DNA from 3 places in the Pseudoalteromonas nanhaiensis genome. Region 1 is predicted to be linked to each of the others. Evidence: predicted binding sites of a transcription regulator. Region 1 holds the regulator's gene; each other region holds the start of a gene.
The links. The regulator LexA, encoded in region 1, represses DNA repair genes until DNA is damaged. The targets are predictions, from matches to a motif close to TACTGTATNNNNATACAGTA.

Region 1 (4,411 bases):
TTTCGAGGGGGAGTGAACTCATTACTAAGCCTCCCGATAGCCATAGAAGTAGCTGAATGGCTAGCAGATAGCCAAGCCATTTATGCCCTTTTCGAGCATATTTGAACATGCGTTTATTCATCATTACTCCGTTATTATTGTTGTATGGGAGCTATTTTAGGTTGTTTAACTGTATTGCCAATGCGGCATAATGTCGCATTAACTGTATTCTAGATTTGGTATATATACAAAACTGAGTTAAAGTTTCAGTCGATATCAATAGAGGGTAAAAACGAGAGTATGTCGGAAATTCAATTTTTAAATGTGGATCTGGAGCTTGAATCAAAGCACGATATTAGTGCACTTGTTGCTGATTTAAAGAAAAATGCCATGGTTTTACATTACGACCAAGATGAATACCGTCAACTAGCGCGTATTGAGGCTGCTGCTGATATCAGTACACCAGACAAAGCGATTAATCAGTTGTGTGAATTAATTGAATCGTGTTCACGAAATGCTCTTAAGCAGTGGTTATCGTGCTCTAAACGTACATTTGATATTGGCTTTGAATCAGGCGTTTCACCAAAATGTTTTAATCAAGCCCTGCATGCTGATACTTTGCTGCGTATTTCAGCGATTGGCGCAGGGGTTGAAATTACGATTTATCCAGTCGAAAAATAGCCTGAGCTTAGCGCTCTACAACAGCTGCGGTCATTCTTGATACGCAGCAAAGCTCTCCTGCGGCATTGGTAATTTTAATATCCCACACTGAAGTGCGCTTACCTAAATGAAGAGGCTTTGCTGTAGCCGTTAATACACCCTTACGAGATGCTTTCATATGGTTGGCATTAATTTCTTGGCCAACAGCATAAAATTTATTGAAATCAACCACAAAGTTAGCCGCATAGCTTGCCACTGTCTCGGCTAACACAACGTTCGCTCCGCCATGTACCATGCCCATAGGGTTATGATGCTCAGGAATGGCAGGCATAGTCGCCACTAAATAATCATCACCAATTTCAGTCACCTCAATGCCCATGGTTTTCATTAAAGTACCTTGCCCGGTGATCCCTTGCTCTAAACTTTTACAAAGCTCTAGTGTGATTGGTTGATGCCAAATACTCATTGTATTTCCTTGCCTGCAAATTAAAAATAATACCTTATGGCATCTTTATACCTGGTTCAATGTTAGTTTTGTAGCAATATGATGGCGTTAATTTAAATTTGCGATTTTCAGATAACTGTATATACTCACAGTTAAATGTACTGTATGGAAAACCAGTTGTATGCGCCCATTAACAAAACGCCAATCGCAAATTTTAGAACTAATTAAAGTCTTTATTAAAGATACAGGCATGCCACCTACGCGTGCTGAAATAGCTCAAACATTGGGTTTTAAAAGTGCCAATGCTGCCGAAGAGCATTTAAAAGCACTGGCAAAAAAAGGCATGATCAAAATGAAGCCTGGGGCGAGTCGTGGTATTCAATTAATTGAAGAAGACGAACCTGAGCAATTAGGTTTACCTTTAATTGGACGAGTTGCAGCGGGTGAGCCCATTTTGGCGCAAGAACATGTTGAAAGTCATTGTCAGGTTGATCCTTCACTATTTAAACCTGCGGCTGACTTTTTACTGCGTGTAAATGGTATGAGTATGAAAGACATTGGCATCATGGATGGTGATTTACTCGCAGTACATAGAACGCAAGTTGCTGAAAATGGTCAGGTTGTTGTTGCTCGTGTTGATGAAGATGTAACTGTTAAGCGTCTTGAAAAAGCTGGGCGTAAAGTATTTTTACATGCTGAAAACGAAGAATTTTCGCCAATTGAAGTTGATCTTGAGCATGAATCTTTCAATATTGAAGGGTTAGCGGTGGGTGTTATTCGTAATGCCGACTGGATGTAACTGTTTCTAAAATAGTGCACCAAATTGCTGTAATTTGGTGCGTTGCTTGTTTTTTATTATTTAGCATTGATTTGTAAACCCTTACTCTTTGTATAAAGCCTTATATGGCGCAGTTTTTCACTCTTTTTTTACTCTCACTCTGCCTCTCATTTTAAAATAACGCGCTGATTATAGTTGTTATTTTTGCACCAAAATAAACATTTATTACTACTAAAACTTGCTTATTGCTCATTTTTTAACTAATTGGTTAATACAGTGTATTAACACCTGATTAATAAAAATACACTCAAATGTGCTAGGTGTTAAACATAGGGTTGGTATCATCGCTGGGTCAAAATGATACGTAGTCGCTCTGAACAATAAAAAAAACGAATGGGCACCTTGTTGTATCGCCTTTTCGCTTTGCGTCTTGCAATAGCATTAAAAGGAGCCGTCACATGGGTAAACTGCGTTATGCCTTGTGGCTTATATTACTCGCACCTGTGCAGTTAGCATTGGCAAATAGCCAATTTAATATGCGTAAAGGGGTGACTGATATAAGTAATAGTGTTTATGAATTACACATGACGATATTCATTATCTGTTGTGTGATAGGCATCATCGTTTTTGCGGTGATGTTTTGGGCTTTGATCCACCATCGAAAGTCGAAAGGAGCCAAGCCTGCACAATTCCACGAAAGTACCAAGGTTGAAATTCTTTGGACTGCCATACCATTTGTGATCTTAATCGCCATGGCAATTCCAGCTACAAAAACACTGATAGCGATGGAAGATGCTTCTAAAGCCGATATTACAATTAAAGTAACGGGCTCACAGTGGAAATGGCATTACGAGTACATGGGCGAAGACATTGCTTATTACTCAATTCTATCTACTCCAAAAGACCAAATAGATAACCAAGCTGACAAAACAGAACATTACTTACTTGAGGTTGATAAGCCTTTAGTACTTCCTATCAATAAAAAAGTTCGTTTTCTAATGACCTCAGATGATGTTATTCACTCATGGTGGGTGCCTGACTTTGCGGTTAAAAAAGATGCGAACCCGGGCTTTATCAATGAGGCATGGACACGCATAAATGAGCCAGGCATCTACCGGGGTCAGTGTGCTGAGTTGTGTGGTAAAGATCATGGTTTCATGCCTGTTGTTGTGCAAGCGTTGCCTGAAGACGAATTTGCTAACTGGCTAGCAGAGGCTAAGCAAGAAAAGGCCAATGCTGCAGCAGCTGATGCGGCTTTATTAGATCAAACACTACCGAAAGAAGAATTAATGGTTCTTGGGGAGCAAGTTTATATGGCAAGTTGTGCGGCTTGTCATCAGCCTACAGGAATGGGCTTGCCGGGAGTGTTTCCTGCTCTTAAGGGGAGTCCAATTGTGCTTGGAGATGTAAAAGACCACATCGACATCGTATTACATGGTAAGCCGGGTACAGCGATGCAAGCATTTGATAAACAGCTTTCAATTAAGCAACTTGCTGCGGTTATCACATATAAGCGAAATGCATGGGGTAACGACACAGGCGATGTGATTCAACCAAGTCAAATTCAAGCAGCTATCGATGCAGCAACGGAGGCGAAAGAATGAGCAACGTTATTAATGAACAAGCCACTGAGCATGCGCATCATGACCATCATCCTGCAAAAGGTTTCAAACGTTGGCTTTACACCACCAATCATAAAGATATTGGCAGTTTATACCTGATATTTTCGCTCACTATGTTTTTAATTGGTGGCGCGATGGCAATGGTGATCCGCGCTGAATTGTTTCAACCTGGTTTACAACTAGTCGATCCACACTTTTTTAACCAAATGACCACAGTGCATGGTTTGATAATGGTATTTGGTGCGGTAATGCCGGCATTTACAGGGCTTGCTAACTGGATGGTGCCTATGATGATCGGTGCACCCGATATGGCGCTACCACGGATGAATAACTGGAGTTTTTGGATTTTACCATTCGCGTTTTTAATCTTGTTGGCTTCGTTACTTATGCCGGGTGGTGGCCCTGCATTTGGTTGGACTTTTTATGCGCCACTTTCAACGACCTATAGTAACGATAATACAGCCTTGTTTGTGTTTGCTATACATATCATGGGTATTAGTTCAATCATGGGCGCGATTAACGTTATTGTGACTATCGTTAATATGCGAGCGCCCGGCATGACATGGATGAAGTTACCACTGTTTGTGTGGACTTGGCTTATTACGGCATTTTTGTTGATTGCTGTGATGCCTGTTTTAGCTGGGGCGGTCACTATGGTGTTGACCGATAAATACTTTGCAACCAGCTTTTTTGATGCGGCGGGGGGCGGTGACCCTGTGATGTTCCAGCACATCTTTTGGTTTTTCGGTCACCCTGAAGTGTACATCATGATTTTGCCGGCATTTGGTATTATTTCAACCATCGTGCCGACCTTCTCACGCAAGAAGTTATTTGGCTACGCTTCTATGGTGTATGCGACCTCGTCGATTGCACTTTTGAGCTTTATTGTATGGGCACACCACATGTTCACCACAGGGATGCCTGTAG
Region 2 (4,411 bases), on a different contig from region 1:
CTACTTTTTAGTGGCACCTCGGTTACGTGTTTACACCGAAAAAGCCAATGATTCGATAACTATCCCTGATTACTTTGCAAACCGTTTTGAAGATAATAAAAATATCTTACGTGTTATTTCTGCAGTCGTTATCATTGTATTCTTTACTCTATATACCTCATCAGGAGTTGTCGCGGGCGGCAAGCTGTTCGAAAACTCATTTAATATGAGTTATGAAATGGGCTTGTACATTACTACGGGTGTTGTTGTGCTTTACACCTTATTTGGTGGCTTTTTAGCAGTGAGCTTAACTGACTTCGTGCAAGGCTGTATCATGTTTATCTCGCTGTTAGCGGTGCCTATTGCAACCTACACTATGCTTGATCAACCATTTATGGATACGCTTGCAAATGCACGCTATGACTTATTATTAAGTTCTCCTAAAGAAACAGAAATACATGCACTTAACATGATGGACTGGTTCGCTGGTGGTTCAACAATTGCCATTATTTCTGCAATGGCATGGGGCTTAGGCTATTTTGGTCAGCCACATATTATTGTTCGTTTCATGTCAGTTCGCTCTGTTAAAGATATGCCAACGATGCGTCGTGTAGGTATGTCGTGGATGACGCTTTCAGCTATTGGTGCCGTATTTACAGGCTTATTTGGCGCAGCGTACATGCTTGAAAATCAAATGCCAATCGATGATAAAGAAACGATTTTCTTGGTGTTATCTGAGCTTATTTTCCATCCACTTATTGCGGGTTTCTTATTGGCTGCTATTTTAGCGGCGATCATGAGTACTATCTCGTCGCAACTATTAGTATGTTCAAGTTCACTAACAGAAGATTTCTATAAGATTTACTTAAATCGTAGCGCTTCACAAAAAGAACTAGTGTTAGTGGGTCGTATCAGCGTTATTTTGGTTGCTTTATTTGCTATTTATCTTGCGTATGACCGTGACAGCTCAATCCTTGATTTAGTAAGTAATGCATGGGCTGGTTTTGGTGCTGCATTTGGTCCGCTTGTGCTAATTAGTTTGTACTGGAAGCGCATGAACTTACAAGGAGCAATCAGTGGCATGGTTGTTGGTGCAGCAACAGTGTTGTTTTGGATTTACGCGCCAATCACTATTGACGGCCAAGCTCTAAGTGCAATCATCTATGAGATTGTCCCTGGCTTTATTTTATCAACGATAGCGATTGTTGTTGTAAGCCTTATGACAGCCGAGCCGAAAAAGGAAATTACAGACTTATTTGATGAAGTTGAATCATCACTGTAGTTTTTGATTAAACACAAAAAAGGGCAACAGATGTTGCCCTTTTTTAATTTTATAGCGAATGGTTAGCTTGCAGCTTTCTCTTTTATATCTGCAACGTTATCGTCTGACTTTGCCTTTTTAGGCTTCGCAGGTGCTTCTTTTGCACCTTTGAGTACAGCCATAAATTGGTCTTTTTCTTTTGCCATTTCAAGCGCCAGTGACTCAATTTGTTGCTCGCTTAATGGTACATCAACTTTTTCAAGCATTAGTTCCAATGACTCAGCAATGTCGAGCATTTTGTCATACGCATCAGCTTCTTTTTTAGTAGTAAACGTCATGCGCTCGACTCCGTTTCTTTCTACAACATATTTAACAACAACAGCCATGATCTCTCCTGCATTTAAGCGTGGCATTTGTAGCGTAAAATCGCCATCTTGATTACTGTTTTTATATACAGTAATGTGTTGTGGCATTATTTGCAAGTAGCAACTTACATTTTTCTTTCTATCATTTGACAAAGAAAGCGAAATTAGCTTAATTTAAATTGTTACCTAAAATCTATCCAAGCATCGGAAAACTGCTAGGCCTATAATTTTAAAAACACAAGCGATGGAGCGAGTGTTTGGTAACAAAGGAAATTAGTTGTCCAAGTAAGGACATCATGGAGGAAAATATGAAATTATTATCAAGTCTATTGTTAGCTTCAAGCCTTGCGCTTTTGCCCGCCACAGCTGCACTTGCAGCGAAACCTGTTGATGTTGCAGATGTTAAGCTACAAAAAGTAAGTTTGAATAAAGCCACGTTAGAGCAGCTTACTCAATTACCAGGTATTGGTGAAGCAAAGGCCAAAGCAATTATTGAATATCGTAAGAGCCAAGGTAACTTTAAAACTGTCGAACAGCTAAAAGAGGTTAAGGGGATTGGTGAGAAACTCTACCAAAAATTAAAGGGACAAATTACGCTTTAGAAAGCCACTCTGTCAAACAGGGCCTAACAGCCCTGTTTGTATTCTTTAATAGCGGTTTGCAGATGTGGCAATGCAAATATATTTTCGAGTGGTGTGGTTAGAAGCGGATAGCTTACCCCCGCTAACAGTAACCAGGGCAGAAGCATCCATCCTTCAAAATACGCGAGCCCTAAAAATAGTGGTGCCAAAAAAGCAAGTTTACAGACAGATAAAGTGATTTTGTGCATAGGGCTCAAATGGCTAAGTGCAAGGGCAATGATTTGCTGGCGCTGCCTCACTTTAAAGGCCTTTAATTCAGGAATTTGACTGGTAAAAAAATATATCATTACAGTGACTTTTTGCATACAAGGCGGCTAATTATAACCACTAAAAATACGACAGAGAACGCAGCGAAGATCACTTCCATCCAAGCTGGCATACTCAGCGATGCAAACTGCCAATCTATATTGCCGCAATCACCAGTAGCAGCAAAGAAACTTGGGATCCACTCATGAAGAGGCATAAAGCTCGGAAAGTTTGGTTCAAAAGCACAGCTGAATGCAAAAGGATCAGTGTTGTTTTGCATTGCAATGTGTTCTTTGGCGATAAAATAACCCCAAATTGCTGATATACCCCAACTGACAAATGCTACTACTCTACATACCATCGCCTGCGGGTTAATCGCACCTATAACACCTGCAGCAAGTAAGCCTAATACTGCTGTACGTTGATAAATACACATGATGCATGGCTCAAGACCCATATTGTATTGAAAAAACAATGCGGTGATTTCAAATGCTAAGGATATCACGGCTAATAATAGCCAAGGTGTTCTTTTAGTTGCTAATTCTGCTAACCAATTCATGTATGTTCCAGTTTAAAAATGTTTTCAAGATTATGCTTACACTGGGAAGGGGGTGCAAGTCTCTGCGATAAAATTAAACAAAAAGGAGCCTGTTGGCTCCTTTATTTAACTAATAGAATAAGGTGGATTAAACGCTTACTGCTTGTAATGATTCACTTTGATAACAGCCTAATACACGGGTGTACTGGGTGTGTTCTTTTAGCTCTTCGAGCGCTTGTTTAACATGTAAGTCATCAAGGTTCGCTTCAAGGTCGACATAAAACACTTCTTCCCATGGGTTACCAGGTACAGGGCGAGATTCAAGCTTTACGAGATTGATCTGATGGTGTTTAAAAATCATCAGTGCATCTGCCAACGAACCGGCTTGTTGTTTTGTAGCCATAATTAAACTGGTTTTGGTCGGAATTTGCTTTGAAACTTGTAACGGTTTACGTGCTACAACGATAAAGCGGCTATGATTTTCACTTTGGTTAGCAAGACCTGACTTAACAACCTCTAGGCCAACATTTTTACCGGCTTGTGCTGAACCAATTGCGGCACTGTTAGGTGTTTCAACAGCTGATTTTAACGCGTGATAGGTTGAGTCGCAGGTTTCATGCTGAATATCTCCCAAACCTTGGATAAAGCGGCTGCATTGAGCAAAAGGCTGAGGGTGAGCAAACACTTTGTTGATGTGAGAAAGCTCCGTGCCAGGCATCGCTAATAGGCAATGTTCAACACTGTGTGTCACTTCACCGACAATGGATACTTGCGCATGTTGTAATAAATCAAACACCTCATTAATACTGCCTGAGCTGGTATTTTCAATAGGCAATAAGCCAAAGTCTGCCTGACCACTTTCTACTTTACCTGTGATTTGATCAAAACTAGTACAGCCCATTTCAATTACTTTACCTGGGCGACGGCTAAAATATTTATGGCAAGCTAGTTGGCTATATGAGCCTTGTCCTCCTAAGTATGCTACGCGGTGTGTTTCGCTCATTGCTTCAGGGTTGAGGTTCTTTTGCAACATGGCTTGCTGATTTAAAACTGAGTCTTCAAGAATGGTCTGAAAGACATTGTTTATGTAGTAGGCGTCTAGGCCAAGTGATTTACCATAGCTTATTAGCTTTTCGAGTAACGCTTGCTCACGTGCTTCATCTCGTATTGGTTTATTGTTAGCAATTTTATACTCAACAACGCTATGGCTTATTCGGCGTCTTTTGGCCAGTAAGACTAATAAATCTGAATCAATTTCATTGATATCGTGTCGTAATGCATTTAATACATCATTGCTCATGTTGGTTTCCTCATTCCAAAACAGTGCACAAACAAAAAAGCCTCCCAAGAGGGAGGCTTTAGCTATTCGGTGAATTTATCT
Region 3 (4,411 bases), on a different contig from region 1:
TGCAACAATTTTTGATAAGTCTTCAACAGAATAAAACTCTAAGCGCTGTACAATACCAAAACGGTCTCTTAGCGGTGAGGTAAGTGATCCTGCCCGTGTTGTTGCGCCAATTAATGTAAATGGCGGTAAATCGAGTTTTATTGAGCGCGCTGCAGGGCCTTCACCAATCATAATATCCAGCTGATAATCTTCCATCGCCGGATATAAAATCTCTTCAACTTGTGGACTTAGCCGATGTATTTCATCAATAAAAAGTACATCACCTTCTTCAAGGTTTGTTAAAAGTGCAGCAAGGTCCCCTGCCTTTTCGAGTACAGGGCCAGACGTCGTTTTAATATTTACGTTAAGCTCGTTAGCAACAATGTTAGCAAGAGTCGTTTTACCAAGACCCGGTGGACCGAATATTAATAAGTGATCGAGTGCTTCACCACGGTGCCGTGCGGCCTCAATAAAAATTTCCATTTGTTGCTTAACATGCGGCTGGCCTGTGTAATCGTTAAGAAGCTTTGGCCGTATAGCACGGTCAACACTGTCTTCGTTACTTTGCTCAGATGCATCAATTAAGCGATCTGCTTCAATCATGGTTTACTCACAACATTGATTTTAGAGCTTCTTTAATTAGAACCTCGGTCGTCATATCTGGTTTATTAACTGCTTTAACCGCTTTTTGTGCTTGCGGTAATTTGTAACCTAACGCTTCAAGCGCTGAAACAGCATCATCGGCAGCGTTATTTGCCACAAGTGTATTATTACTTGCAGGCTCAATAACCGCATTATCGCTAAATGGCGTAAATAAGTCATTACCCCAATTTTTAAGCCTGTCTTTCATTTCAAGCACTAAACGCTCAGCGGTTTTTTTACCAACTCCCGGTAGTTTAACCAAAGTGGTCGCATCTTCATTATTTACACACGTTACAAATTGCTGCGCCGACATTCCCGATAAAATGGCAAGGCCAAGTTTAGGGCCAACACCATTGGCTTTTAATAGCTCTCTAAATAAAGCGCGTTCAGTTTTATTGTTAAAACCAAATAATAGCTGGGCATCTTCACGTACTACAAAGTGGGTATAAATAATCGCTTGCTCACCCACTGCCGGTAAATCATAAAAACAGGTCATTGGCATTTGTACTTCGTAGCCTACACCACTTACTTCAATAAGAATTTCTGGTGGCTGTTTTTCAACTAGTAAGCCATTTAATCGACCAATCATATTACTTCCTTAATCGTCCTCTTACGGTTTTGCTAGCGCTCCCCGCAAGTTTTATTAAATTTTGTTCTGAGTGAGCATGACAAATAGCAATAGCCAAGGCATCAGCAGCATCGGCTTGCGGAGTGCCCGGTAATTTTAATATATTTTTAACCATATGCTGTACTTGCGACTTATCGGCTCCACCATTACCTACAACTGCTTGCTTAATTTGTCGTGCCGAATACTCATAAACTGGCAGCTCAGCCATTGAAGCACCAACAATTGCTGCACCTCGGGCTTGGCCTAGTTTAAGTGCCGAGTCTGGATTATGTGCCATAAACACTTTTTCGATAGCAAAGCTATCTGGAGAGAATTGTTCTACCAACTGGCTAATACCTTGGTAAATCATTTTTAAGCGCACCGGAAAATCGTGATCGGCTAATTTAATGCAACCACTTCCTAAATAGGTAAACTTTGCACCTTGATGGGCAATCACACCATACCCTGTTAATCGTGAACCAGGATCAATTCCTAAAATAATCGCCAACTAACTGACCCGTCTATTATCATTATTATCTGCAGTTAATAATGCCAGAGCACTGTATAAATTACCAGTAACCAATTGCAATTCATAAAAAATGCCCGCAGTTGCGAGCATTTTTCACACAGCTTTCTCTTATGCCAGCGAGCGCAATAAGCCTTGAGTATTTTTGCGCATTGTTCTGGCTATCATTAAATAACCCAAACATGCCACAAATAAGCCCCCTACCGCAGGGCCAATTAACCAAATATGCGGATGCAGTTTGCCTGCTAATTCAAACATCTGCCTTTGTACTATTAATAATGCAACATCACTAACAATGGCTGCGACTAAGCCTGCTGTGACCCCTAATAGTAAAAACTCATATAAGGTGGCGTTTTTAATTAAGCGACCTTTCGCGCCTAAGGTTCGCAAAATAACTATCTCTTGCATACGCTCGCCTAAACTTGCTTGTACTTGTGAAATAAGCACTAGAGCACCACAGGCAACAACAATTGCCAACACAAACCCAATCGCTAACGATACTTGCTCTATGGTTGAGCGGATTTGCTTTATAAAGCTTTCAACATCTATCACGTTAACCGTTGGGTACTGGCGCATTAGCTCATTGAACTCGCGCTTTTTATCTGCTTTTACATTTACCGATGAAATATAAGTAGCAGGGAAACTCGCCAATACATCAGGACTTAGAATAATAAAGAAGTTCGGCTTTAATGTTGTCCAATTAACCTTGCGCACACTGGTGATTTTGGCATCAAACGATTGTGCACCAATCAAAAAGGTTAATGTGTCGCCTAATTTAACATCGAGGCGTTCAAGCATAGACTCTTCAACTGAAGCTTCAGCGACAGAATCTTTTGTGAACCATGTGCCATCAATAAGCTCATTTTGACTTGGTAAATCTTCACGCCAAGTTAGGTTTAGCTCACGACCAATACCGGAACGGGCTTCTTCATCTTTCTTTTCATTGTCTTCTTGTGAGACTTCACGAGCAACCAGTTCGCCATTAACGGCGTTTACGCGGCCACGGACAACCGGATAAAAGTCAGAGGTTGGCATATCTCGCTCTGCTAAAAAGCTCGTAATTGGCTCTAGTTCTTGCTCTGTTATATTTACTAAAAATGAATTGGGCGCATCAACCGGTAATTGCGATTGCCAGTCAGAGATCATGTCGTTCTTAAGTACAATTAAAAACAGCAACAGTTTGATAGCCAAAGCAAAACTAATCAATTGCACAGCATTCACATTGGCGCGTTTTTGGATAGACGCAATCGCCAAAGACCAGCTATTACCAGGGCTTAAACCGAGCTTTCGACCGCCACCAAATATAACCTTTGATAAACCAAACAACACAGCAATTAAAAACGCTGTAGAGAGAAACAAAATAGCGCTTATTTTAATATTATTACTAAATAACCACATCAGTAAAAATACAGTAAGTGCCGACATAGCAAGGTGTATTTTACTGACCAATAAACGATCGCCTAAGTTACGACGCAGTACTCGCAGCGGCGGAATATCAAATAAATCGAGTAATGGTTTAATCGAGAACATAATTGCACAAATTAAACCTGTGCTAATTGCAATAATCCACGGTTTAGCCGATGCACTAGGAAGTACTGAGCCCATGCTTTGTGCTAGATAATCTGTTGCAATGGCTTGCAATCCATAACCAATCAGCAAACCAACGATCACCGACATTGAACAAACAAGGCTCAAATGAAGTAAATATATTTTACGGATCATAGCGCGGCTACCGCCGAGTGTTTTCATCATGGCAACAGGGTCGTATTGGCGTTCACAATAGCGCTTTGCCGATACCGCGATAGCCACAGCAGCTAGTATAATGCCAAGTAAGCCTGCCAATAATAAGTAGCTTTCGGCGCGGTTTAAGCTATTAGAAATAGGCGATTGGCGGTCTTTAACGCCATACCAACGCTGGTTTTCTTTCATTTGAGGTTTTAACCAGCTATAAAAATTTTCGATATCGCTTTCGTCCCCAGCATACAGCTGGCGGTAAAACACTCGACTACCCGGCTGAATAACTTGAGTTTTTGCAATATCGTCTTCGTTAATTAAAATACGTTGGCTACTAGAAAACACATTAAACGGTGCATCGGGCTCTTCAGCTACAACATGACTGGCAACAAAAGTGGCGGCTCCTAAGTCTACTTTATCGCCAACTTTAATATTAAGCGCATAGAACACCGACTCACTGAGCCAAACTTCACCGCGAGTTGGAATGTCTTCAGTTACCTGAGGCTCAGCAGTTAAGCTAGATTTTATCTTTAGCTCGCCTTTTAATGGATAAGTGTTTGATACCGCTTTAACCGAACCCAACTGCATTTCGTCACCAGCAAATAGCATGGTATCGAAATAGGTTATTTTTGCGGTGCGAATGTTATCTTGGGCGGCTTTATCTAAAAACTCAGCAGGTAAAGCATGGTTACTTGCTAAGACACGATCTGCAGCAATAAAGGCACTGCTTTTTTGCTCAATACTTTGACCGATACGGTCAGTAACCATAGATAAAGTTAAAACAGTCAGTACAGCTAAAGCTATGGCTGCACTGATCACTGTTAACTCACCGCGCTTAAACTCACGTGAAAACAGTTTTAGTGCTAATTTAGCCCACATTCGCTTGCACTCCTTCGCTTTCTTTTACTGTTACTAATTGCCCT

Region 2: the regulator LexA is predicted to act here: its motif matches at 1,680-1,699, upstream of ACSFVZ_RS07820 (YebG family protein).
Region 3: the regulator LexA is predicted to act here: its motif matches at 1,787-1,806, upstream of ruvC (crossover junction endodeoxyribonuclease RuvC).

The regions. Positions count from the first base shown of each region.
Region 1 covers NZ_JBPNYQ010000024.1:29,453-33,863, reverse strand. The annotation lists gene ACSFVZ_RS17020 (hypothetical protein) at 1-121, opposite strand, end outside; gene ACSFVZ_RS17015 (hypothetical protein) at 280-660, shown strand; gene ACSFVZ_RS17010 (PaaI family thioesterase) at 668-1,105, opposite strand; gene lexA (transcriptional repressor LexA) at 1,266-1,883, shown strand; gene coxB (cytochrome c oxidase subunit II) at 2,321-3,466, shown strand; gene ctaD (cytochrome c oxidase subunit I) at 3,463-4,411, shown strand, end outside.
Region 2 covers NZ_JBPNYQ010000006.1:87,540-91,950, reverse strand. The annotation lists gene putP (sodium/proline symporter PutP) at 1-1,261, shown strand, start outside; gene ACSFVZ_RS07820 (YebG family protein) at 1,324-1,626, opposite strand; gene ACSFVZ_RS07815 (ComEA family DNA-binding protein) at 1,914-2,207, shown strand; gene ACSFVZ_RS07810 (DUF6170 family protein) at 2,231-2,533, opposite strand; gene dsbB (disulfide bond formation protein DsbB) at 2,533-3,051, opposite strand; gene ACSFVZ_RS07800 (chorismate mutase) at 3,179-4,330, opposite strand.
Region 3 covers NZ_JBPNYQ010000042.1:6,357-10,767, forward strand. The annotation lists gene ruvB (Holliday junction branch migration DNA helicase RuvB) at 1-582, opposite strand, end outside; gene ruvA (Holliday junction branch migration protein RuvA) at 590-1,210, opposite strand; gene ruvC (crossover junction endodeoxyribonuclease RuvC) at 1,212-1,736, opposite strand; gene ACSFVZ_RS20080 (ABC transporter permease) at 1,866-4,367, opposite strand; gene ACSFVZ_RS20085 (ABC transporter ATP-binding protein) at 4,357-4,411, opposite strand, start outside.